3 regions of the Lysinibacillus sp. FSL M8-0337 genome follow, and region 3 is predicted to be linked to each of the others. Evidence: riboswitches for the same ligand, from Rfam matches in the RefSeq annotation. Region 3 holds a riboswitch; each other region holds the start of a gene.
What was found. Region 3 has a riboswitch for S-adenosylmethionine ahead of MKY08_RS20895 (cyclase family protein). Riboswitches for the same ligand answer to the same signal wherever they lie in the genome.

Region 1: linked by a shared signal. The riboswitch ahead of MKY08_RS19690 (bifunctional homocysteine S-methyltransferase/methylenetetrahydrofolate reductase) and the one ahead of MKY08_RS20895 (cyclase family protein) in region 3 are both predicted to bind S-adenosylmethionine.
Region 2: linked by a shared signal. The riboswitch ahead of metA (homoserine O-succinyltransferase) and the one ahead of MKY08_RS20895 (cyclase family protein) in region 3 are both predicted to bind S-adenosylmethionine.

What each region holds. Positions count from the first base shown of each region.
Region 1 is NZ_CP151996.1:4,045,068-4,053,257, forward strand. Features, by position in the region: gene metH (methionine synthase) at 1-2,246, opposite strand, end outside; gene MKY08_RS19690 (bifunctional homocysteine S-methyltransferase/methylenetetrahydrofolate reductase) at 2,239-4,086, opposite strand; SAM riboswitch class I at 4,177-4,276, opposite strand; gene MKY08_RS19695 (protoporphyrinogen oxidase) at 4,402-5,790, opposite strand; gene MKY08_RS19700 (globin-coupled sensor protein) at 5,935-7,224, opposite strand; gene MKY08_RS19705 (tetratricopeptide repeat protein) at 7,899-8,190, opposite strand, start outside.
Region 2 is NZ_CP151996.1:2,153,584-2,161,773, reverse strand. Features, by position in the region: gene MKY08_RS10255 (spore germination protein) at 1-793, shown strand, start outside; gene MKY08_RS10250 (Ger(x)C family spore germination protein) at 815-2,011, shown strand; gene MKY08_RS10245 (hypothetical protein) at 2,018-2,251, shown strand; gene MKY08_RS10240 (endospore germination permease) at 2,276-3,412, shown strand; gene metA (homoserine O-succinyltransferase) at 3,486-4,421, opposite strand; SAM riboswitch class I at 4,523-4,632, opposite strand; gene MKY08_RS10230 (nucleotide excision repair endonuclease) at 4,876-5,247, shown strand; gene panF (sodium/pantothenate symporter) at 5,338-6,783, opposite strand; gene MKY08_RS10220 (YhdT family protein) at 6,783-7,046, opposite strand; gene MKY08_RS10215 (AMP-binding protein) at 7,292-8,190, opposite strand, start outside.
Region 3 is NZ_CP151996.1:4,285,030-4,293,219, reverse strand. Features, by position in the region: gene MKY08_RS20910 (hypothetical protein) at 1-334, opposite strand, end outside; gene MKY08_RS20905 (DUF2225 domain-containing protein) at 357-1,052, opposite strand; gene MKY08_RS20900 (Cof-type HAD-IIB family hydrolase) at 1,527-2,300, shown strand; gene MKY08_RS20895 (cyclase family protein) at 2,437-3,174, opposite strand; SAM riboswitch class I at 3,268-3,369, opposite strand; gene MKY08_RS20890 (DUF1540 domain-containing protein) at 3,963-4,121, shown strand; gene MKY08_RS20885 (hypothetical protein) at 4,388-4,804, opposite strand; gene MKY08_RS20880 (VOC family protein) at 4,968-5,408, shown strand; gene MKY08_RS20875 (methyltransferase domain-containing protein) at 5,457-6,068, shown strand; gene MKY08_RS20870 (DUF1540 domain-containing protein) at 6,173-6,331, shown strand; gene MKY08_RS20865 (group-specific protein) at 6,415-6,669, opposite strand; gene MKY08_RS20860 (SIMPL domain-containing protein) at 6,821-7,471, opposite strand; gene MKY08_RS20855 (DUF1805 domain-containing protein) at 7,507-7,809, opposite strand.

The sequences.
Region 1 (8,190 bases), 240 kb from region 3:
TTAATACCTAAATCAACGACTTTGTAGCCATTATTACTTAAAATAATATCTACTAAGTTTTTGCCAATATCATGGACATCACCTTTTACAGTGGCAAGCACCATTTTACCTTTGCCGGCACTGTCCTCATTTTTCTCCATAAATTGCTCAAGATGTGCTACAGCAGCCTTCATAACACCCGCTGATTGTAATACTTCTGCGACGATAAGCTGATTATCGTTAAATAAACGACCAACCTCAGCCATCCCTTCCATCAGCGGCCCATTAATAATATCCAGCGGCGCCTCAAAAATTTCACGAGCGGCATCTAAGTCTTCAATAAGCCCCTCTTTTGTTCCTTCTAAAATATAGTAAGCTAAGCGTCCTTCCACCGTTTTCGGAATATCCGCTTCTGTTTTCTCTTTCTTTTTATCACGATAGAAATCAGTGAAAACCGCTAATGTTTCATCATTTGTATTAAACAATAGATCATTTGCTAGCTTAATTTCCGCTTCAGGAATTGATGCATAGCGCTCTAATTTCTCTGTGTTTACAATCGCGTAATCCAAGCCCGCCTGTGTACAGTGATATAAATAAACAGCGTTAAGAACTTCCCGACCAACTGGTGGTAAGCCGAAAGAAATATTACTGACACCGAGTACCGTTAACGTACGTGGCATTTTTTCTTTGATAAGACGAATGCCCTCGATTGTTTCAAGTGCTGATCCAATATATTGTTCATCTCCAGTACCTACCGGGAACATTAACGGGTCAAAAATAATATCTTCTGGCGCTAAGCCCCATTTCTCCGTTAATAATTGGTAAGAACGCTCAGCAATTTCTAATTTACGATGACGATCTACTGCCATCCCCTGCTCATCAATCGTACCAACAACTAAAGAAGCACCATATTTTTTCACTAATGGCATTACGGCGTCAAAACGTTCTTCTCCATCCTCTAGGTTAATAGAGTTAATGATGGCTTTCCCTTGAGAAAATTTCAAAGCTTCCTCAATTACTTTTTCATCTGTGGAGTCAATAACGAGTGGAACCTTAACTTTTTTCACAACTTCCTGCATAAAGCCACGCATATCCGCCAATTCATCTCGGTCAGGGTTCGCTAAACAAATATCGATAACATGTGCACCATTTTTCACTTGCGCACGTGCAATTTCCGCCGCTTCCTCATATTTACCATCAATGATTAAATTTTTAAATTTTCGAGAGCCAATAACATTTGTTCGTTCCCCAATAAATAATGGACGCATTGAATCATCGTACACTAAAGGTTCAATACCAGATACGACATGACCATGTGTAGCTTCAGGCAATTGACGTGGCTTTTCGTCCTTCAGTACTTCTCTAATTGCTGCAATATGGGCTGGTGTTGTCCCACAACAACCACCGACAATATTCAGCCAGCCTTTTTCAGCAAAACCTTTTAATTTTAGTGATAAGGATTCGGGTGATTCATGATAGCAACCTTCCTCATCTGGCAAACCAGCATTTGGATAACAGCTAATATAACCAGTAGAAAGCTCCGCTAATGAACGAATATGGTCAGTCATAAATTCTGGACCAGTTGCACAGTTTAAACCGACTGAAAGTGGCTTAATATGTTCGATTGATATGTAAAAAGCATCAATAGTTTGCCCTGCTAATGTTGTACCCATCGGTTCAATCGTCCCGGAAATCATAACAGGCAATTCTTTGCCCGTCTCTTCAAACGCACGTGACACCCCTAGTGTCCCTGCTTTTACATTGAGCATATCCTGACTCGTTTCAAGTAGCAGTACATCTGAACCCGCTTCAATTAAAGCCTTTGCCTGTACATAAAAGTTTTCTTCTAGTTCATCAAAGGTAATACCGCCAGTGACTGATAATGTTTTCGTTGTTGGACCCATCGCTCCCGCAACGAAACGTGGCCATTCTGGAGTAGAAAACTCATCTACTACTTTGCGTGCAATTTCCACAGCACGTTTATTAATCTCTTCTGCCTTAGCCCCAAGATTATATTCGTTTAATACGAGAGGTGTACCGCCAAACGTATTTGTACAAATGATATCCGCACCAGCTTCTAAATATTTTCGATGAACCTTTTCAAGCACATCGGGTCTCGTTAATACAAGATTCTCGTTACAACCATCAAGCTCCTCACCACCAAAATCTTCTGCTGATAAGTTTTCATTTTGAAGCATTGTACCCATTGCGCCATCCAGAATTAAAATTCGTTTCTCTAGTTGCTCTTCAATCAAGTGCTTAGCCATCTATACTTACTCCTTTTTTCTGTTCATCCAATTGTCCGATAAATTTCATTAATTCAAGCGTCATATCATAGCGTAAAAACGGTGTAATTAAATAAATACCATTGAAATATTCTGCCGCTACTTCTACTAACTCTTTGGCAATTGCAATCCCTTCTAATGTTGAACGTTCTTTATCTTCACCACACGCCTTCATACGTGATAGTGCATCGTCTGATAATTTAATCCCTGGTACTTCATGGTGTAAAAACTCGGCGCTCTTATAGCTCGTTACTGGCATAATACCGATATAAATTGGAGCATCTAAATGCTTTGTTGCCTCATAAATTTCTACAATTTTCTCTTTTGTATAAACAGGTTGTGAAATAAAGTAATCTGCACCATGTTCGATTTTTTTCTCTAAGCGAGCTACTGCCCGATCTAATACACGAACATTCGGGTTAAATGCTGCCGCAACAGAAAAGTTTGCTTTCTTACGAAGTGGCTTACCAGAAAATGATATCCCCTCATTTAACTGTTTAATTAATTGAATAAGCTCCATGGATGAAACATCATAAACACTTGTGGCACCTGGGAAGTCTCCTACCTTTGTGGGATCTCCAGTAACCGCTAAAACATCATGAATGCCAAGTGCATTTAACCCCATTAAATGGGACTGTAGGCCAATTAAGTTACGGTCACGGCACGTAATATGCGTCAACGGTCGTACACCATGTGTTTCCTTTAATAGCGCACCCATAGCGACATTACTAATGCGGGGAGATGCAAGCGAATTATCAGCCATCATCACGACATCTGCGCCTGCGTCGTATAATTTTTTTGCCCCTTGAATAAAACCATCAATTTCTAGATGTCTCGGAGTATCTAACTCTACGATAACCGAGCGTTCGCGCTTCACCTTTTCATGTAGCGGTTCATATGTCGCAGGTTCCGCTTCCCGTACAATCTCTACTTTTTCAGGTTTCGTATACTTTGCTTCAACAGGCGTTAACTCTTCTAAATATTTCTTCGCAGCTGCTATATGCTTAGGTGTTGTACCACAACATCCACCGATTAAACGAACACCTTGGTCACGCAATGCAACTGCTGCACGTCCAAAATAATCAGCTTCTGACTCATACACGACACGCCCATCCTCTAAATCTAGTAGCGACGCATTTGGATATGCTGACATAAATGCTTTATCAGGAATCTCCACACCTTCAAATGCTTGAATTGTATGATGGGGACCTAAACGGCAATTGACGCCTACTACATCTGCACCAAGAGCTTGTAACTCATGTAATGCTTGATTTAACGTCATTCCATTTTGCAACACACCCGGCTCATGCATGGATACTTGTGCAATAATTGGTAGCTCTGTTTTACCACGTAACATTTTTAATGTTGCACTTAACTCTTCAAAATCATAATACGTTTCAAGTAAAAGACCATCAGGATTGCCTGCAAGTAACACATTTGCTTGTTCTTCAACAGTCAATAATATTTCCTCTAATGTAGCATCACTTTTACGAATGCCACGGATGCCCCCAATTGTCCCTAAAACAAATTGCCCGCCATCAGCTGCCGCTCGTTTTGCAATCGTGATTGCCGCTTCATTAAATTGTTGAACCCGTGATTCTAAGCCGTAACGTGCTAATTTAATCGCATTTGCACCGTAAGTATTGGTCTGAATGACATCTGCACCAGCAGCTATATATTCTCTATGAATTTTTTCAATTAACTCCGGTCTCTGTACATTCATTTCCTCATGACAGTACTCTAAGCCGTAGCCATATAATACAGTACCAATGGCTCCATCCGCGGTAAGCACATGTGTTTTTAACTTTTCTAGCAATCCCATAAATCGTAGCCCTCTCTTTCCTTGTATCCAAAATATAAAAAGCCTTCTTTTACAAAAAAGAAGGCTTTAACGAATCGCAATTGTTGTTCCTTCTCATCTTCGACCAAAAAGGTCTTCTGGATTTAGCACCTGACATAAGTTGGTTGCTGAAGCTTCATAGGGCCAGTCCCTCTGCTTCTCTTGATAAGAATGTAGTATGAATTTTTCAAATAATTAAAAGAATCATATCGTTTACAGACGATAGAGTCAAGACTATTTCACTTAACAAAGGAGATTTCTCCCGAAAAAAATATTATTTTAGTTTTAACTTCACTGTTATTCTAGTTTTTCCGCAAGCGCTTCGCCTATTTTTTTACCATTTTGAATACAAGCACCAATACCTACCCCGAAATATGAGCAACCTGCTATCGATAAGTTGGGATACCGTTCTGCAAGCTCCGCTGTTAAGCCTTTCAACGCCTCATGATGTGCCAAATCGTATTTTGGCATTTGATCGATCCACTTGGCTACATTTACAACCATTGGTTTTTCATCAATGCCTAAGCTTTTCTTTACATCCTCTAATGCTACAGCTGTCAATTCTTCATCTGTCATCATACGTAATGTTTCGTATGCAGGGTTAATGCTTTTATAAAAGAGGCGCACAAGCAATTTACTATTAGCAGATGTATGTTTCCATTTTCGGCTTGTCCATGTTGCGGCATTGCATTGTACATTCGAGTTATGTGACACAATAAAGCCTGTCCCATCTGCTGGTAGCACTGCATCCGGTACATCAAAGCCTAAGTATATGGTGATGGCAGAGGCTGTAGTAAATTCTTTAAAATAGCGATTCAAAGATGGGTCCTGTAATAAGCTCTGTACGGCTTCATTTGGCAGTGCTAATACTACGTGCTCAGCCTCAAACTTCCTCCCATCTGCTAATGTGATTGTATAATGTTTTTCCTGTTTTTTTACATTGGTTGTTGCTACGCCTTTAATAATTTCTACATTTGTTAACGTTTCTTCAAGACGATTGATAAGTGACGATAAGCCCTGTTTAAACGAAATAAACTTTTTGTTGGAAGCTTTCACGAATTGTTCGCGATTTGCCTCAAAACCTTTAATAATACTACCGTACTCATTTTTATAGTCGATTATGTACGGTAAGGTAGAAGCTATCGACAGTTGATGGAGGTCACCCGAGTATACCCCAGCTAATACTGGTGCAATTTGATTTTGTACAAGTTCTTCCCCTAAGTAATATGTTAAAAACTCACCGATTGAGCTGTCCTTAGTAAAGCTTTTATTCGGCATTGTTAAATCTTGCAATGCTATTTGTTTACCAGCTTCTGATACTAGCGTACTTGCTTCAAGAGACGCTAAACTCATTGGAATACCGAATGTTGAATCAGCGGGTATTGCATGTAATTCGTCGTTTGTATAGATATAAGATATCCCTGTTTCGTTGTACACTAGCTCCTGTTCAAAATTAAGCTCCTGCACCAGCTCCATGACCCCTTTATGACGAGCCACAATTGAGTCAGCACCCGTTTCCATAATGAAGCCTTGCTCATAAGCGGAATGTAACTTACCGCCTAAGTATGGATTTTTCTCAACAAGCACTAGTTTGACATCTATGTTTTTCTGCAATACTTGGCGCTGTAAATAATGCATCGTACATAAACCAGTAATGCCGCCACCTAATACAACTATTGTTTTCATGAAGTATCGCCCCTAATTCGTTATTTCTCTCCTTATTAGTATAAACTTTTTTCACAAACAATTACGTTCAACCCATTACAAATTTAGCAACACTATAAAGTGTCAGGCACTCAAACAATTTCAAATTGTTTGAGTGCCTGACACCTAGTTTAAGTTTTGTGCGACATTTGCTAATTTGTCAGCTGAATTTGTTACCTCATTAAATGCTTGCCCAAGCTCATGAAGGACCTGAACAACGGCCTGAACCTCTTTTTCCATAAGGTCATTTTGACACTTAGCTTCTGTCATCGCATCTAATATTTTGTTAAACTGTCCTTCAGTTTGAGCCATATTCTCCTCACCTGAAGCAACCTCTGTCTGAATATTACTAAGCGAATATGCCAGTTTAGACGTTCGCTCTGTTGTTTTTTCTAATAATTTTGCAACGGATGTAACAGATTCTTTTGTTTGACTAGACAATTTACGTACTTCCTCCGCAACAACACTAAAGCCTTTCCCCGCCTCTCCAGCGCGGGCTGCTTCAATAGCCGCATTTAAAGCAAGCAGATTTGTTTGATTGGCAATGTTCGTTACAACATTCATAATCGCTTCCATTTCTTTCGACATATCCGTCAATTGTTTAATATTATCCGTAATGTCATCCACTGATTGAATAATGTTACACATATTTTGAGATTGATGTTGTAAGCATTCGCGACCTTCTATTGCTTGACTTTCTGCTAACGTACTCACCTGAAGCGATTTTTTCGCCAATTGCTTAATTTCATGTGATTGATTATTTAATAGATGGAAAGAGGCATTTGTTTCTTGTGAAATGGTCGCTAATCCTTCTGACGATTCCACAATTTTTTTTTCAACCGCTTCTTTCTCACGTTCAACGTTTTCCTTCAGTTGCTCAATTGTACTTTCAAACGCTTCTAATACAAGTTGTTGCTCGAAATTAGAAATTTTAGAAATTGCTCGTATTGTATTCAATTGGTCTTTCGGATGCACTACATGTTCTTCAACTAAATCAATAAATGACATGGTTAAATCTTGGAAAGCACAAATATACCATTGTGTTCTCAGTCCGATATGTACGTGCACTTTTGCAATACTTACTCGTCTTTTATAAAATTCATCATCAATTGTACCGTTAAACATTTCAATAATATGACGACGCAATGTGACCTTCAATTTATCCACAGAACTATGTTTATTAATAATATCTACTAAACTATGCTCAGTTCCAATCATTTCATAAAACCGGTCAACGATGTGATTTATGTTGTCCTCAACAAATGGTTTAAAAGCTTTTAAATATTGTAAATCTTCTATTGTCAAATTTAGCATTTCAATTTGCTTAACCAGTGTTCGAGAGTTCGGAACATCCATTGTCACCGAGTATTGCTGTAAATCTAACGTCATTGCCTTTTTCTGTTTTTGAAAAATCACACTTTTCCCTCTTTCATTACGTGTTCTTTTGAAAAGCTGAGCAAAAATCCCATTCCGTTTACCCAAATATATTGACAAATCTATGAAAAGATACCACAACTATTAATAAATTTACAAGAAAATAATATAACAAAATAACATCATAATAATCAGTAATTCATCATTTTTCATTATTAAAATCACTCATATACATTATACATTTTTAATATAATTGTCAATTTATTATATCCTATATTTTACCATTTAATAACATACAATTTAAACGTAAACTAAATGGTTTTCATCTGTTAAATTGCATTAAAACGCTGTCACAATTTTTTTCAGTAGCTATTTCTACGGTATTTATTAGAATTTACGTATTCCGTCTGCAACACTACATGTAATATTAAGTATCTGTAATTTCAATATCTCCCCTTCGACCATTTATTAAGAGTCCTTTATCCTGTTTTTTTATTTAAAAATGAATAAAATTAACCATTGTAAATTTTGTTAATAAATAGCATAAAATAACTATTTTACTAATAGCCCCCCTGTAAAAATAGACTCTATCCCATATCATTTTTCTATGTATAGATGTATGATCGCTATTTGCCCTTCCACTACAATAAAAAACCGCAACGGCTAGTTCATAGCTAACCATTACGGGTAAATTTCAGTATCATAAAATTTAAAATTTAAAGCTTTTCTAATTCTTCAAGTAAAACGGTTGCCTCTTCTATACCTGATTCTGCTGCAAGTCCATACCATTTTTTGGCCTCTTTTATATTACGCGGTATTCCCTCACCTTTGTTATAAATATGGCCAAGCTGCAATTTTGCTTCAGGGTCTCCTTGGAGTGCGGCTTGCTTGAACCAATGAATCCCTTTTTCAATATTACGAATCCCCGTTAAACCCTTGCTCCAAATAAAGCCCAAATCATAAAATGCATCTACATGATATTGTTCAGCAGCTCTTTCAAACCAATAT
Region 2 (8,190 bases), 2.1 Mb from region 3:
AGAACGCCCAGATGTTATTGCCGGTGAATTATTAGAAGGTCGAATTGCAATATTAGTGGATGGCACACCTCTAGTGTTAACCGTCCCTGTCGTATTTACATCCTTTTTACAAGCTGCAGAAGATTATTACCAAAATTGGATTATTAGTTCTCTAATCCGCCTTTTACGTTTTTTTGGTATTTTGCTTGCATTAATTATGCCTTCTTTATACGTGGCTATTACGACCTTTCATCAAGAAATGCTACCGACGCCGATGCTTATTAGTATCGCTTCACAGCGAGAAGGCGTGCCCTTCCCCGCCGTCGTTGAAGCGCTAATTATGGAAGTTGCCTTTGAAATATTGCGTGAGGCAGGTCTACGAATGCCAAGAACGATTGGTCCAGCCGTATCCATTGTTGGTACGTTAGTAATCGGACAAGCTGCCGTAGAAGCGGGCGTAGTATCCGCAGTGATGGTCATTATCGTATCATTAACAGCCATTTGTAGCTTCCTGTTTCCTTCTTACGGCTTATCAAACACGATTCGTGTCCTGCGCTTCCCTCTTATGATATTAGCTGCGATTTTTGGTTTATTTGGGGTGATGTTCGGCATTATGATGATTATTCTTCATTTATGTAGTTTAAGATCTTTTGGTGTTCCCTATATGAGTCCATTCGGGCCATTAATTGTGAAAGATCAAAAAGATGCGATGGTCTTATTCCCACGTAGAAAGTTATTTACAAGACCACGACTCGTTAGTCAACAAAATAATGTCCGAGAACAACAATATTACGAAAAAAGAACTAAACATTAAAGTGCAAATGAGGAATCCATCATGTCAAACAGAAAGATGATTTTGTTATTCTTAATCCTCACTTTAATATTGAGTGGTTGCTGGAGTAAGCGGGAGTTAAACGAATTAGCAATTGTCGTTGCACTAGGCATCGATAAAGTAGACGAGGATTTTGAAGTTTCCATTCAAGTAGTAGACCCGAGTCAAATTTCCTCAAAGCAACCATCTAGTGGCCGCGCACCCGTTGTTACCTACCATGCAAAGGGAAAAAGTGTGTTTGAAGCCATTAGAAGAATGACAACAATAACACCACGGAAACCTTATTTTGCTCATTTGCAAATTGTCGTAATTGGTGAAGAATTAGCAGAAGAGGGCTTAAACGAACCACTAGATTTTATTGCGAGAGATCATGAATTTAGAAACGACTTTGATCTTGTAGTATCTCATAAAACAGCTGCAAAAGAAGTGCTGAATGTATTAACACCTATTGAAAAAATGCCAGCCAATAAATTATTAAATTCGATTAAGGTGTCAGAAAAATCATGGGGTTCAACCTTATCTGTTAGCACAGCTGAATTGCTCAACACCCTTAGTAACAAAGAAAAAAGTGCCGCATTATCAGCAGTTGAGATACACGGAGATTTGCAATTAGGAATTGACCAAACCAATGTAGAAAGAATTAAAACACCTGTTGTTTTAAAATATGCGGGCATCGCTATCTTTAAAGAGGATAAATTAGTGGGGTTATTATCAGAAGATGACAGTATTTACTTTAATTACTTGAATAATAAAATTAAAAGTACAATAGAAGTTCTCGCATGCCCTAAAGGTGGAGAGTTATCAACAGAAATTACAAGTTCATCCTCCAAAATTAAAGGGACTTTCAAAAATGGGACACCGCAAATCACGATTAAAATTGAAGTTACGCAAAATATTGGTGAAGTGAATTGTGCCATTAATTTAACCCAAAACAACACCATTCAACAGATTGATAAAAAGACAGCAAAAAAAATAAAAGAACATACAGAAATAACATTAGCTATCATACAAAAAGATTATAAGCTCGATTTATTAGGCTTTAGCGAAGCACTCCATCGCAGCGATCCGCAAAAGTGGGAAAAGATTCATAAGGAATGGTCAACAATTTATCCTACTGTCCCAGTTACGATAGATGTGCAGGTCACAACCCAAGGATTAGGAACAATTCAAAACTCATTATTGTACAATTCAAAGGAGTAACCCACGATGTTTATTAGCATTACCGTCATACTTATTTCGTTGATTATTGCCTATATTATGATTCCTCCATTATTGAAAAAAGGCGAAAAAAAAACAATATTCGCCTTTTCTATTTTATTGTTTATAGGCGCAACATTAAATATCGCCATTGGTTTAAAAATAAATATCCCTAGCCCATTCAATTTCATTACGTTTATCTTTACACCTATTAGAAAAATATTATTATCATTTTTTCAATAAGAATGACAGAAAGGGTAGTGCATCATGGAAAAACAATTACTTAGTGCAAGACAATTCACAATCATTACCTTTCTCCATTCTATTGGGACGGCCATATTAATTGTGCCAGCGAGCATTACGAAGCAGCTTCATCAAGATGCATGGATTGGCGCAACTATTGGCGTCTTATTAAGCTTTTTAATCGTAAAATTGTATACAAGCCTTGGAAATCAAACACCGCATCTCACGTTTGTTGAAGCAAATGGAAAAATTTTAGGTAAATTTCTTGGAACTTTGACCTCTCTAGGGTTTATCACTCTCGCATTTTTTTCGGCTAGTGAATTATTATACTTTATTGGCATCTTTATGCAAACAGAAGTAATGCCCGAGACACCTACTTTGTCCTTTGCTGTATTATTTACCATTATTCTTGTTTTTGCATCGTTTCTAGGCATTGAAGTGTTTGCACGGTCTGCAGAAATACTATTTCCCATATTTTTATTTATATTTCTTGTATTTCTTGTTTGTATTTCGCCACAAATTAATATCGAAAATATTCAACCCGTTTTTGAAACAAAGACACCATCATTAATTACGGGTATCCTTAAATTTATGAGTATTTTTTCATTCCCGCTCGTTATGTTACTTATGATTTTCCCCTCTGCTGTCAATATCTCGAAAGCCGCACAAAAGGGATTTTATTTCGGCACGATTTGCGGAGGAATTGTCTTAATAATCATTATAGCCCTATCAACACTCGTTATTGGCCCAACGAATACTTCCATTGAGACATTTCCTAGCTATGCACTGGCTCAACGGATTTCTATAGGCAATTTTTTTCAACGTGTTGAAGTTGTTATGGCTGTCATGTGGATTATCTCCATCTATATTCGAACTTTTCTCTATTTTTATGCATCTGCAATAGGTATAGCACAAATACTAAATATTAAAGATCCCCGACCATTGATTTTGCCATTAGGAATGTGCATGATTGCGCTGTCTCAAATTGTTCATCCGAATATTGTGCATTCTAATAATTACAATCAAAAAATTTGGCCGCTGTATTCAGGCTTATTCACTGTCTTGTTAGCCCTATTATTACTAGTCATTGCAAAAATGCGAAAGATTAAAGGCAAAACAGCAACTGACCAAAATACATTAAACTCAAGTGAAACACCGTAAAAAAAATCCAATTTCTCTCTATTGAGAAATTGGATTTTTTAGATCTTCACAAAAGCAAATGGTAAACAACCAATTAGATATGGTATTCAATTTCATCAACAAAATCCCATTCATACGGCGTTTCTTGATAAACATAGTAGTTTAGCCAGTTGGAGAATAATAAATGGGTATGTGCTCGCCATGTATTAATAGGTTCTTTAGATGGGTCATCATGCGGGAAATAGTTAACAGGCACTGCAATATCAATTCCTTTTGCCACATCGCGACTGTATTCATCGGCTAATGTTGTCGCATCGTATTCTAAATGTCCAGTAATCATAATATTTTTATTATCTTTTGATTGCACGATAAAAACGCCTGCATCTTCTGAATAAGATAGTAACCGTAATTCCGGGTGATTGCGTACTTCATCGATTGAAACAGAAGTGTACCTAGAATGTGGTGCTGTAAATAAATCACTAAATCCTCTTACTAAATCGACCGTTAAATCCGTAATCACATGTGAATATACACCCGAACACTTTTCTGGTAATTCAAATTTTCCGATTCCATAATGATGATATAAGGCAGCCTGTGCACCCCAACAGATATGCAAGACAGACGTGACATTCTTAGCAGACCAATCCATTATCTCCGAGATTTCTTCCCAATAATTCACTTCTTCAAATGCCATTTTTTCCACTGGTGCACCCGTAATGATCATCCCGTCAAAGCGACGATGACGTATCTCATTAAATGTTGAATAAAAGAGTTGTAAATGCGATTTACTAACATTTTTAGACTCGTGTGTTGCTGTATTTAAAAATGTTATATTGACTTGTAACGGCGTATTACCAAGTAATCGAAGTAATTGTAATTCTGTTTTCTCTTTTTCCGGCATTAAATTAAATATTAAAATATTTAACGGACGAATTTGTTGTGTTTTGGCACGGTCTTCTTCCATGACGAATATTTTTTCCTCACGTAAATGTTCTCCAGCTGGTAAGTTTTTCGGAATATTAATTGGCATATTGTAGTCCCCTTTTCTTTTATTTTTTTCTCTCTATGTAAAATTAAAAAATCCCCCTCATTCCATAAGAGCAAGAATGAGAAGGATAATTATCACGTTCACTCTTATCTCTCAAAGGAAAAATCCTTTGGTGGAATTAGCACCTTTCTAACAATGTTAGAGGTTGCTGAAGCGTCATAGGGCCAAATCCCTCAGCTTCTCTTGATAAGATTATTCAATTAAAAAGAATTGTATCATGAACAATTAAGAATTTCAATAATACATAGAATATTTTGTATTTAAACGAATGGAAGCTTATGAATTGTTAAACACTACTATCAAGTTATATTTTTGTCAGCCAGTGCCAATTCCAAAAGGCATATACGAAAATTAATGGAACCAATAAATCGTAATGGCAATCATAGAGGTATTATGTTAACATATACCTTTAGTAACAGAGAGGAACGTGAATATTTTGATTAAAATTGAACTCCCAAAACCAGACTTAGTAATCCGTCAACGTGAGCAAGTATTAAAACCAGGGGATGTAGAAATTACGCCTTTTCACGGTTTTATTGATTTCCATAAAATCACTCGCGAAAAAGGTGGCATTTTCTTATTTTATAACGAAAAAAATGAACTATTATTTGTAGGGAAAGCACGTAAAATTCGCCAACGTATTAAAAAGCATTTTGAAGATAATGTATCACCAATGAAAAAATACCGTGATGAAATTTTCAAAATCGAAGTGTATGAAATTGATGATCCAATGGAACGTGAAATTTACGAAACATATGCGATTAACACATTCCGTGCAAAATATAATCTAGATAAAGTATTTTATTAAGATTCAAACCGTTAGCACATGCTAACGGTTTTTCTATACTATAGCGGCAAAATGAAAAACCCCAAGCGTTGTCACTCGAGGTTTTCATCATTAGATAAATAGTTTTTCATCTTTAAATTTATGAGCTGTTAGCCAACTGACGATAACAAAGATAATCAATGAAGCTACGATAGGGATAGTCACCGTATGCATACCAAATATCGTCGGATAAAAGCGATCAATCATAATATATAACGTCATGCCCGTAATCATGGACGCAATCGCCCCGTATTTATTGGCCTTTTGCCAATACAACCCTAGGACAACTGACCAAATAAAGACCGCTTCTAAGCCGCCAAATGCAAATAAATTGAGCCAAACTAGTAAATCTGGCGGATTTAACGCAAATACAACGACTGCTAAACCAATCACTGTTGTTACCACGAAGCTAGCACGCTTGATTTCTCTATCATTGGCAGTGGGCTTGATATAATTCAAATAAATATCCTTTACCACTGTTGAACTAACTAGCATCAGCAACGCATTCACGGTAGACATCGTCGCTGCCATCGGTGCTGCTAACACAATGCCCGCTAAAAACGGCGGCAACACTTTTAACGTAAGCAACGGCATTACCTTATCGCCAATTTCAATGCCAGGGATTACTGGACGGGCTAATACACCAATCAAGTGCATCCCGAACATAATTGTCCCAATAGCAATTGTGCCAATAATTATCGCTAAATGCATGCTTTTGGAATCTTTATAGCTCATGGCGCGGACGGCTATTTGAGGGAGCCCTACCACACCAATGCCGATTAAAATCCAAAATGTTGAGACGTACAATGGTGTCAGTTCCCCTTCAGCACCAAATGGTGACACTAGGTTTGGATTTTCTGCAACAAGGGACGTCATAATTTGGTCGATGCCACCACCGGCAACGATTGTCCCAATCAGTAAAATTACAGTACCAATCACCATAATGGAACCTTGAACCGTATCCGTTAACGCTACAGCACGGAATCCTCCGATAATCACATAAATTAATACTGAAACAGCAAAAATAAAGAGTGCTGCTGTATAGTCAAGACCGGTTAATGATTCAATTAAGCGCGCGCCCCCGACCCATTGTGCCATCATCGCAGAAAATAAAAAGACAATAATACTTATCGCTGACAATATAACAATGACATGGCTTTTGTAGCGTTCACGTAAAAAATCAATTAATGTAATCGCTTGATAGCGGCGAGCAATAATAGCAAATTTCTTGCCTAGTATCATCAGTACAAAATAGCCTGCGGGCAGTTGAGCCATCGCTAACAAGACCCATCCAAGTCCTTTATTATAAGCAACACCAGGTCCACCGATAAAACTACTTGCACTACCATAAGTGGCAATCATCGTCATTGCTAGGATAAAGCCACCCATTTCACGACCGCCAAGAAAATATTCCTGTAAAAATGAATTCGATGAACGAACATGCTTATTCGCCCATATGCCAATCCCAAAAATAATAATTAAAAAAACAAGAAGCGGAAAAATAACTTGCCAATGCATTATTCATCCACCTCCCCGTCATCAAATGGTACCTCTTTAAAAAAGAGCTTTAAGACGAGCCAGATTAATACAATCATAAAACCTGTTCCAGCGATGCAACTATAGAAAAACCAAGCTGGGAAACCCAATACATACGAATACGTTGTTGGATCCCCCGAACCTAGACCATAGGCAAAGCCGTACCAAATCGCAAAGTTGACAAATACAAGCCCAATGCCAATAAGCGCCTCACGATGCGCAATTTTAAAGCGTTGATCTTTCAAAATAGAATCCCCCTAACCTACTCTATTTTACTGTGATGTAGGACTAATGGGAAGCATTGTGAGAAAAGTAGATAAAAAAAGCGAAAGTTAGCGAACAATACCTATCAAATGGGTATCTTACAAGGCTCCAATCCGAATACGCTTTCTGCCTTTTCGGGCGATTTTTGTGATTTTTGTGGCGATTTCCCCCTTCTTATTGGCGGTTTCGGAGTCTTTCGTGGCGATTTCACACACCTTACCAATCTTCAAGAGCTTTTTAATTGCAATTGAAGCGCTTTTTTATCAATTTTCCCAACAATCGTTTTTGGTAATTCATCAATCATAATAATTTTTTTCGGGATTTTATAGTGTCCTAAATGGCTTCGACATAGGTTTTCTACTTCGTCTACTACAGTATCTGACTGATTATGGCAAACAATAAATGCCGTGACAATTTCCCCCCAGTAGTTATCTGGTGCTCCGATGACTGCCGCTTCTTTTACGAGCTGATGACGAAGTATGCATTGCTCCACTTCTTGCGGATAGACGTTCTCCCCGCCACTAATAATCATGTCTTTCCTACGACCGACGATATAAAAATACCCTTCTTCATCCATTGTCGCTAAATCACCAGTCCTTAACCAGCCATCTCGTATCGTATTGTCCGTTTCCTGCTGATTATTCCAATAAAATTGAAACATATGCTTGCCTCTAACGAACAGTTCGCCTACTTCATGGGCAGCGCAGCTTTCACCCGCTTGATTAATAATTTTCGCCTCATTAAATTGCATACTTTTACCCACTGCCCCCTTTTTGACATAGGCTTCTTCACGTGAGATATAAAAATTGTTCGGTCCAGCCTCTGTTAAGCCATAACCTTCTTTAAAAAAAAGTCCCTTTTTAAAAAACGCATCATATATCGGAAGAGGGCACGGTGCGCCGCCAGATAAAAACACCTTGACAGTGGGAAAACTACTTTTGTGAAAATAGTTTGTCGTTATCATGGCTTGATACATCGTTGGGACAAAAAGCGAAATCGTTGTCTTATAGAAATTAATTGCTTTGAGTGCTGTTTCCGCTTCAAACTTATCACCGATAACAACGGTCCCCCCCGCCATTAACAATGGAATGGATAGTGCGTTAAGCCCACCCGTATGAAACATGG
Region 3 (8,190 bases):
TAGCTCTTGGATTGTTGCGTTGAATTTTATTAAACCATGCTTCGTCTTTTTCTTCTTGTTTTAAAGTATTAACGATAGTTGAGGCACAGTTAACACAAATTTTAGCTTGTGTTATTTTACCGCAACGTTCACATGGTGCACCGAGATTAGGGAAGATAGATGTTTTTAATTTTCCTGTCTTTACCCATTTATAAAGTAAGTCAGATGAAATACCTGTTAATGCAACAATTTCATCATTTGTTAATTGACGATTATTTTTCCGTAGTAAAAAATGATGTAATTCCGAGAAAATATCCTCTTCTCGAGCGTCTATTTTTTTTTCGAAAAGTAGCATTTTATTCCTCTCCCTTATCTAGTTATTTAATGATTTCTTCTTTATTTTCAACGTCATTGTTAGGGTGTTCGTCATATTTGTAGTTTTCCCAACGATTGCGTGCTAATTTTCGATATTTATTTGAAACACTGCGATCCGCAATCAAGCGAGAGAATCCTTTTTTCGCTTCCCCTATATCACCGAGGCGAAGGCTTAATTCTGCATGTAAATATTGAATTCGCTCGCTGCCTTCTTGATTGGATGCAAAAGATTTACTGTAAAAATCTCTTGCAGCATATAAATAGTGAATTTCAGATTCGCTTTCATTTTTTAGACGGTAAAGCCAGGCTATTTTCAGTGCGATATTAGCCATTAATAGTGCCTCTTCCATAGAAGCCTTGGCAACGAGGTAGGCTAATTTATAGCTTATGATAGCATCATCTATAGTCCGTTCTTGACAGATGTTCATAGGCTTTTGTAGTTCTTTAATATACAGTTCATCGATAAGTAGCATGAAAGGTCCGTAAGTTCTCGTCATAGATTTATGGTAGGCATATCCACAATGTGGGCATACGGCAACTTCATACAGCAATGGATTTAAGCCTTCGTAAACGGGCATAAAATCCGTTTGTTCTTCGACTACTTTATAACGATTCGGACGTACTTTATATGTTGTATATTGCTTTTTGCAAAATTTGCAGTCCACATTACTTTCGTAGTAGTAAATATTAAAACCCATATGAATCAACTCCTCTGTGTCGAGTTTTTAACATTTCTTTAGTTCTACTTAAATGGAGGTAACACTCGTTCAATATATTTAATGAATTTTCGGCTATTTTAGCAATTCTATGTTTATTGATATAATCCTTTAGCATTATTAAAGTAGTGTCAAATAAATTGTTTTAATTTTATGTAAAGTGAATGTTAGTTTAAATACACTAGCAATAGTATTTATCGGTGGTATATGTGTAAAAGTTAAATAGTTACGCCTACATTGTTAAAATTACGTCAGACATACCTAGTGTGCATTTTTTTATTCATCTTTTAGTAGGTTTATTATAATACATATAGGATAATTTTACTATTCAATATTATGCTTAATATAAAGTAACTTTGTGGACATAAAAAAAGAATGCGTACGTTACGGTTATCCTATTTTGGCGTAAAATAATGGTAATCATTGATAGTTAATTTAAAAGGAGCGCATACATGTATGGACTGTAAAATCGTATTTTTTGATGTAGATGGTACTTTGATCAATTATGAGGATGGTTGTATTGAAAGTAGTACAAAGAATGCTTTACATATACTAAAAAACAAAGGGATTCGGTTAGTTGCTGCAACCGGTAGACCACTGTCTATGTGTCAGGATTTATATAAATTAGGGATTGATACATTTATTACGGCGAATGGTGCTTATGTTCGGCACGGAGACCAAATAATCTATGCCAGCCCCATCGCTCAAAACATTGTACAAAGTGTTAAGGCTTTTGCAGACGACCATCATAATAGCCTGTCATTTTTCACTGATCAATTATCGATGAATAATGTACAGCACCGTGAAACACTAAAGGCAATGAATGAGACATTGTCTTTAAGACAATATCCGCCCGTCAATGAAAATATTTTAAATGAGCAAGTTTACTTAATGTGTTTATATGTAAATGAACAGGTAGAGAAAAAGTATAGAACACAATTTCCAAATTTGAAGTTTGAAAGATGGCATCCTATGATTACGAATGTTTTACAAGAGGATGTATCAAAAGCAATTGCTGTTGAAGCTGTACTTAGCTATTTTAACTTACATCCAAAAGAGGCGATTGCTTTTGGGGATGGAGAGAATGATATGGAAATGCTAAAGCAAGTTGGATATGGTATTGCAATGGGCAATGGAAGTGTAGCCTTAAAAAATATTGCGGATGAGGTCACGATGGCATCGAATAAAGGCGGCATTGATTACACCTTGCGCAAACTACAGTTGATTTAAAAAAGAAATGTCATCTTTGCTATTGGTCATGGCGACTCTAGCGGGATAAACATGGAGAGAAAAAAGCCCCACAGGAAATGAGGGTAGTAGATATCTACATACAAGAAGGTCTGCTTTGAAGCAGACCTTTTTGTAACTAAGGCAAAATAGCAAATGAGCGTACGGGGAAACCAGATGCTTTTTCAGGCTTTGGCACAATATTGAAAATGACGGCACCCTTTGGTGGTAGTTTGTCTAAGTTTGTCATTAGCTCAATTTGGTATGTATCCTGATCCAGTACGAAGTATTCGCCATTTAACGTACCATTTTTTCGAAAATCAGCCGCTGAATCCGTATCAAACGTTTCATGACCAATGGCGCTTATATTTCTCTCTGTAAATAAAAACTTTAATGCTTCTAATCCCCATCCAGGAATATGGTTGTGACCATCCTTGTCTTTATTACTAAATAATTCTTTATCCGGCCAGCGTTTACTCCAATCAGTTCGCAGTGCCACAAATGTTCCGGATTCAATCTTTCCATATTCCGCTTCGAAGTTAAGTACATCTTGTACACTTAAAGTGAAATCGTGGTTCGATGCGGCTTCCTTGGACTTATCAATAACAATAAGTGGAAGGACAAGTTCTTTTAATGCTAATTCTTCCAAGTAGCGTGTATCTGAAACAAAGTGAATGGGTGGATCAATATGTGTACCATATTGCCCGGGAAACGTAAATTGTTGTGCAAAGAAGCCATCATCATGAGAAAACAACGTTTCAAACTTCGCATCATCAAACATAAAGAAATGTGGTGAGTTAGGTCCGAAAGTATGTGTTAAGTCAACCCATTGCTTTGATTTTAATAGTTGCAATGTTTGTAAAAGTTCATTTGTCATTTTTATTCCCCGCTTTCTCTTACTATGTGTAGTGTAAAAATAAAAAAAGAGCCCTACTTGTAGAAGAGGACTCTCGTGTAACTGAAGTCAATCTTCTCATCTTTTTGCGAATCTCGCCAATTGGAATTAGCACCATGCCTTAGACTGGTTGCTGAGACTTCATAGGGCCAATCCCTCCATCTCTCTTGATAAGAAAAATATATGAATTTTCAGAATTAGTAATACCAATTACTTTAGCATAATCAACTATAGTTTACAAGTTCTATAGGAGTACATAGGTATAAAAAATAGCAATACGGATAAGGATTGTCATACAGCGGATTTCCTCCCATCCACTTGCTAATCTCTTAGTGTATCTTATGTAGTATGATAATGTTTTGTGTTGTAGGCTTTCGTTCTTTCAAAACAGGGCATGAAGCTTATTTAAAATGATTACGTATAAAATGGGATTAAAGAAAAAATAGAATAAGTAATAGATACTTGACTCTAACTTTAGAGGTGCAGGACCACGCGGGGGTGCTTTTTTAGTTGGAACTATATAGTGAATACTTGTATGCCTTATGATAAAAAAATAATGTACTCATCAATAGTCGGTAAATATCAAATAATTTGAAATGTCAGCAAATTAATATAAATTTTATATAATAATTAATAATTCAGTAAATATATTTATTTTGAATTATTTTGAAAATTGTAGTTAAATAACCCTGATTTTTAGCTTGATTATTGAAATGTTACCTTTGATTATTTAGAATAATTTTAACTAGATTTGAGGGGGGTGTGATACGATGGCACAACAGATTCTATGTGAAGTCAATAACTGCACGTATTGGGGTTCAGGAAACAAATGTACTGCAGAGGCTATTTACGTTGTTAGTCAAAAAGGTCAGCGGGCATCCAATAGTGAAGAAACAGGATGCAAAACATTTACACCTGAAGAGCATTAAGGCCGGTAGAAGCCGGAGCGCAAGAGAAAAAGTGTTAGATTGACGACAATCAATCTAACACTTTTTTGCTTTGCGTTAATGTATGCTACGGAGGATGTTTTCAAATGTCGTAATTGGTCATATCTATTTTGTCTTTCTTGAACAATAGGGTATGTGTATTTTTTACCTTTTTCCATATATCATCCAATGAGGGATACCAACTACTCTAGTATAGTTTACGGGTTCTATAAGAATATATAGATATGAAAATAGCAAGCCTTTCTTCGTCACCAATATAGCACTAACGCTAAACTACAACACCCACCTTCTTTCAAAACGATGCGGATATTATCTGGTGTATATTTCGCTTCAAACTTCGTTGTAATTCCAGCAGAAGAAATAAGTTTTTGGACTTCATCTTGATTGGAAAGCTGTGCAGCGTTTTTAAGATCATGTGCAAATTGATCAGAGCCCTCAATTTTCTCTGTCAGTAATTGCACTTGTTGCATAATTGTTTGCATCCCTTTTGCTGATGTCTTTAATTTTATGGTATTAATAGGCGGATAAGGGCTTGTTGTCGGGGTAGGCATGGCAAGTTGTCTAGGGACATGATGGGGTGTAGGTAGGATAGACATTCCCCAATTTGGATAATGGTTATAAACATAATACGGATAAGGATTGTAATACAGCGGATTTCCTCCCATCCATTTGCTAATATCTTATGTATCTTATGTAGTTACATAACGTTTTGTGTGAGGCTGTTCTTCTTTCAAGACGGAGCATAAGGTATAGATAATGATTTGCATAAAAGGGAATTGAAAGAAAAAATAGAATAAGTAATAGATATTGAGAAAAGGGGGTTATTGCATGAATCGTTTAAATTTAATTACATTGGGTGTAAAAAGTATGGTTGAGTCGCTTGCATTTTATCGTGAAGGGCTTGGTTTTGAGGTGGTTGTCTATGGAGATGAAACAAATCCTGATGTGATTTTTTTCAATAATGGAGGAACAAAAATTTCTCTATTTCCTATAGAACGATTAGCAAAGGATATAAATGAAGAAAACCCACCAAAAATAGGCACCGACTTTACGGGCTTTACGCTTGCCTATAATGGAAAATCTAAAGAAGAAGTCGATGATATCTTTTCACTAGCAAAAAAAGCTGGAGCAAACATTGTGAAAGAGCCTGAAACGGTGTTTTGGGGAGGGTATAGTGGTTATTTCCAAGATCCCAACGGCTATTATTGGGAAGTGGCGTATGGCGATATGTGGGAATTTGATGAAACAGATATGTTAATTATTAAATAATAAATAGCGTGCGTAAAAATTTAACTAGTTTACAGAGGAGTTGATATGGTGCAGCAACCATTTTGGGAAAACGAGTACTTAGCAGATACGCATTTTGCCTTTGGTAATCCTAGTGAGGAAGTAGTTGAATGGGCAAAAAAATTACCTGCGGATGCACGCATTTTAGATATAGGATGTGGCGATGGTAGACATGCCGTCTATTTAGCACAGCTGGGGTTTAAGGTAGAAGCCATTGATATTTCAGAGGCAGGTATTGCTAAAATAAATAGATACAAAGCGTTGCACCAATTACATAATTTGCAGGCAGACGTTCAAGATATTACTACATATCAGTTTAGCGATACTTATGATTGCATCATTTCACATGGCCTATTTCATTTTTTAGCGCGCGAAGATTGGCATCGTATTATTCAGTTAATGCAAGAGTATACAAAAATAGAGGGCATCAATATTATTACTGTATTTACAGACGAAGTTGACATTCCAGAAGATTTAGCACCGTTTGTTAAAGGCATATGTCAAGAGGGGGAGATTAGAGAATTATACGAGCAATGGTCCATTGCATTTTATCGCTCCTATCAATTTGAAGATCGGCACGAAAATAATATAAGACATTGTCACGCAGCCAATAAACTAGTCGCTATAAAAAGAGCATTGTAAATACAGTGATAGTTTTACTTTAGGTTAATTTTGGGTTTATTTCTTAGCTGAAGTATTGAATACACCAATTTTGTTAAGGATAACAAAAGAGGAGGTGTGATACGATGGCACAACAGATTTTATGTGAAGTCAATAACTGCACGTATTGGGGCTCTGGAAATAAATGTACGGCAGAAGCTATTTACGTTGTAAGTCAAAAGGGTCAGCAGGCATCCAATAGTGAAGAAACAGATTGCAAAACATTTACACCTGAAGAGCATTAAGGACGGTAGAAGCCGGGGCACAAGAGAAAAAGTGTTAGATTGATTGAGATCAATCTAACACTTTTTGCGATGGCGGAAGTTTTCTAATGTCGTAATTGGTACATATCTATTTTGTCTCTCTTGAACAATAGGGTATGTGCATTTTTTACTTTTTCCTCTACATAATCCAATGAATAATTGCCAAATGCATCCGTTAAGTCACCAATGGCGCGCGATAAATTATCAATCACAGGAATTAATGTATCAAGCTCCATCGGTTCTCTCCTAGTGTTCATCTCATCCATAATTTCGTGAGCAAGATGTTGAATTATTCGTAGGCGTTTGTTTTCAGCTTGCATCATATCCTCCTTTAAACATCAACTTTTTATCCTCAATAAATATATGAAGGTCGTTTACAGTTCATGAGTGATTACTTTCGCTCGAAGCTCACATAACGAGACAAGTAAAAAGCCAGACTTCATCAAAGTGAATGGAGTCTGGCTTTGTTTTTTAGTATTGAAATGTAACGCGAACAGCTGCACTAATCGTTAGTTGACCTTGCTCAATGGGCGTTGTCATGGATGAATCAGCCATTGCCATTGATTTATAAAGCACAGGGGCATGATCGTTTTCTTCGACGATTTCAATCGGTTGTGGCTGTACAGATAAGTGCATCGTTTGCGCGATTGTTTTCGCCTTCATTTGTGCATTATGAAGTGCTAAGCTGAGAGCTTGCTGATAGTATTCATCCGCATGGTCTATTTTAAATTGGATGGAGGAAATCCGATTTGCTCCATTTTCGACAGCTGTATCAATAACAGCTCCTACTAGATTAGTATCAGGTATTTTTACCGTGATAGCATTTACTACTTCATAGCCTTTAAACATTTGTTTACCTTCTACATAATCATAAATAGGTGTAATCGTATAGGCGGCGGTCTGAATGTTTTCTCTCGGGATAGATAACGCCAAGAGAGCATGAATAACACGATTCATAGAGCTAGTATTTTGATGTTGCGCTTGTTGTACACTTTCGTCTTGTGTTGTTACCTCTATTTGAAGCTGGACATAACTAGCGTTAGCGACTACTTTTCCATTTCCGGTAACGGTCATTATTCGCGATGTATGGGGTACTTGTGGTTGGGCATGTGTGTAATACATTTGAATTCCACCTCCCGACTGGTTTGTAGCGTGTGTTAAATCATTTTTAACAATGCTTCTACACCAGTCATTCCTGCAAATATACCTAGTTGCTCCGCTTCAAATGTAACAGATTCAAGAGGGGCGGTTAAGAGCTCATCTATCGTTTTCACACCAACCGCTCGACCTGCCACAATTTTTCGATCTAATAAGCGACTATTTAAAAGACCGACATCTAATGCACCACACATGATGTAGCCTGTATCATTAGAAATAGTTAATAACGTTGTTTTTGGTAAATGCACAATCACAGCAGTGAAAAAATGACCTTTAATCATAATAGGTTCAATTGTCACCATGAACATCACTCCTTTTCTCTCTATACATATGGCAATAGATAAAAAGGTGTTCAATATTTCTACTAAAATTCTAAAGCGAAAAAAATCCACTGTGCTTCTGCGTGCACGAAAAAAGCCACAGCCTTCACTATTGCGAGGCTTGTTGCGTTTTACGTATCGTGCATTTTTTGCAGAAAGGCTACGTGGATTTTAATTTCTCTATATATAAATTGTGTCAGTGCCAGGCACTGATTATTTTGTATATGAAAGCATAGCTGTTTGTTTTATATTTTTTAACGCTAATAACCCACATTGTAAAATCCCCTTTGTTGTCAATTTGTAGTATAACAGTTTTGTTGTTTTGAATAATTGTTATATATCAGTTATGCCCTTTATTCTACA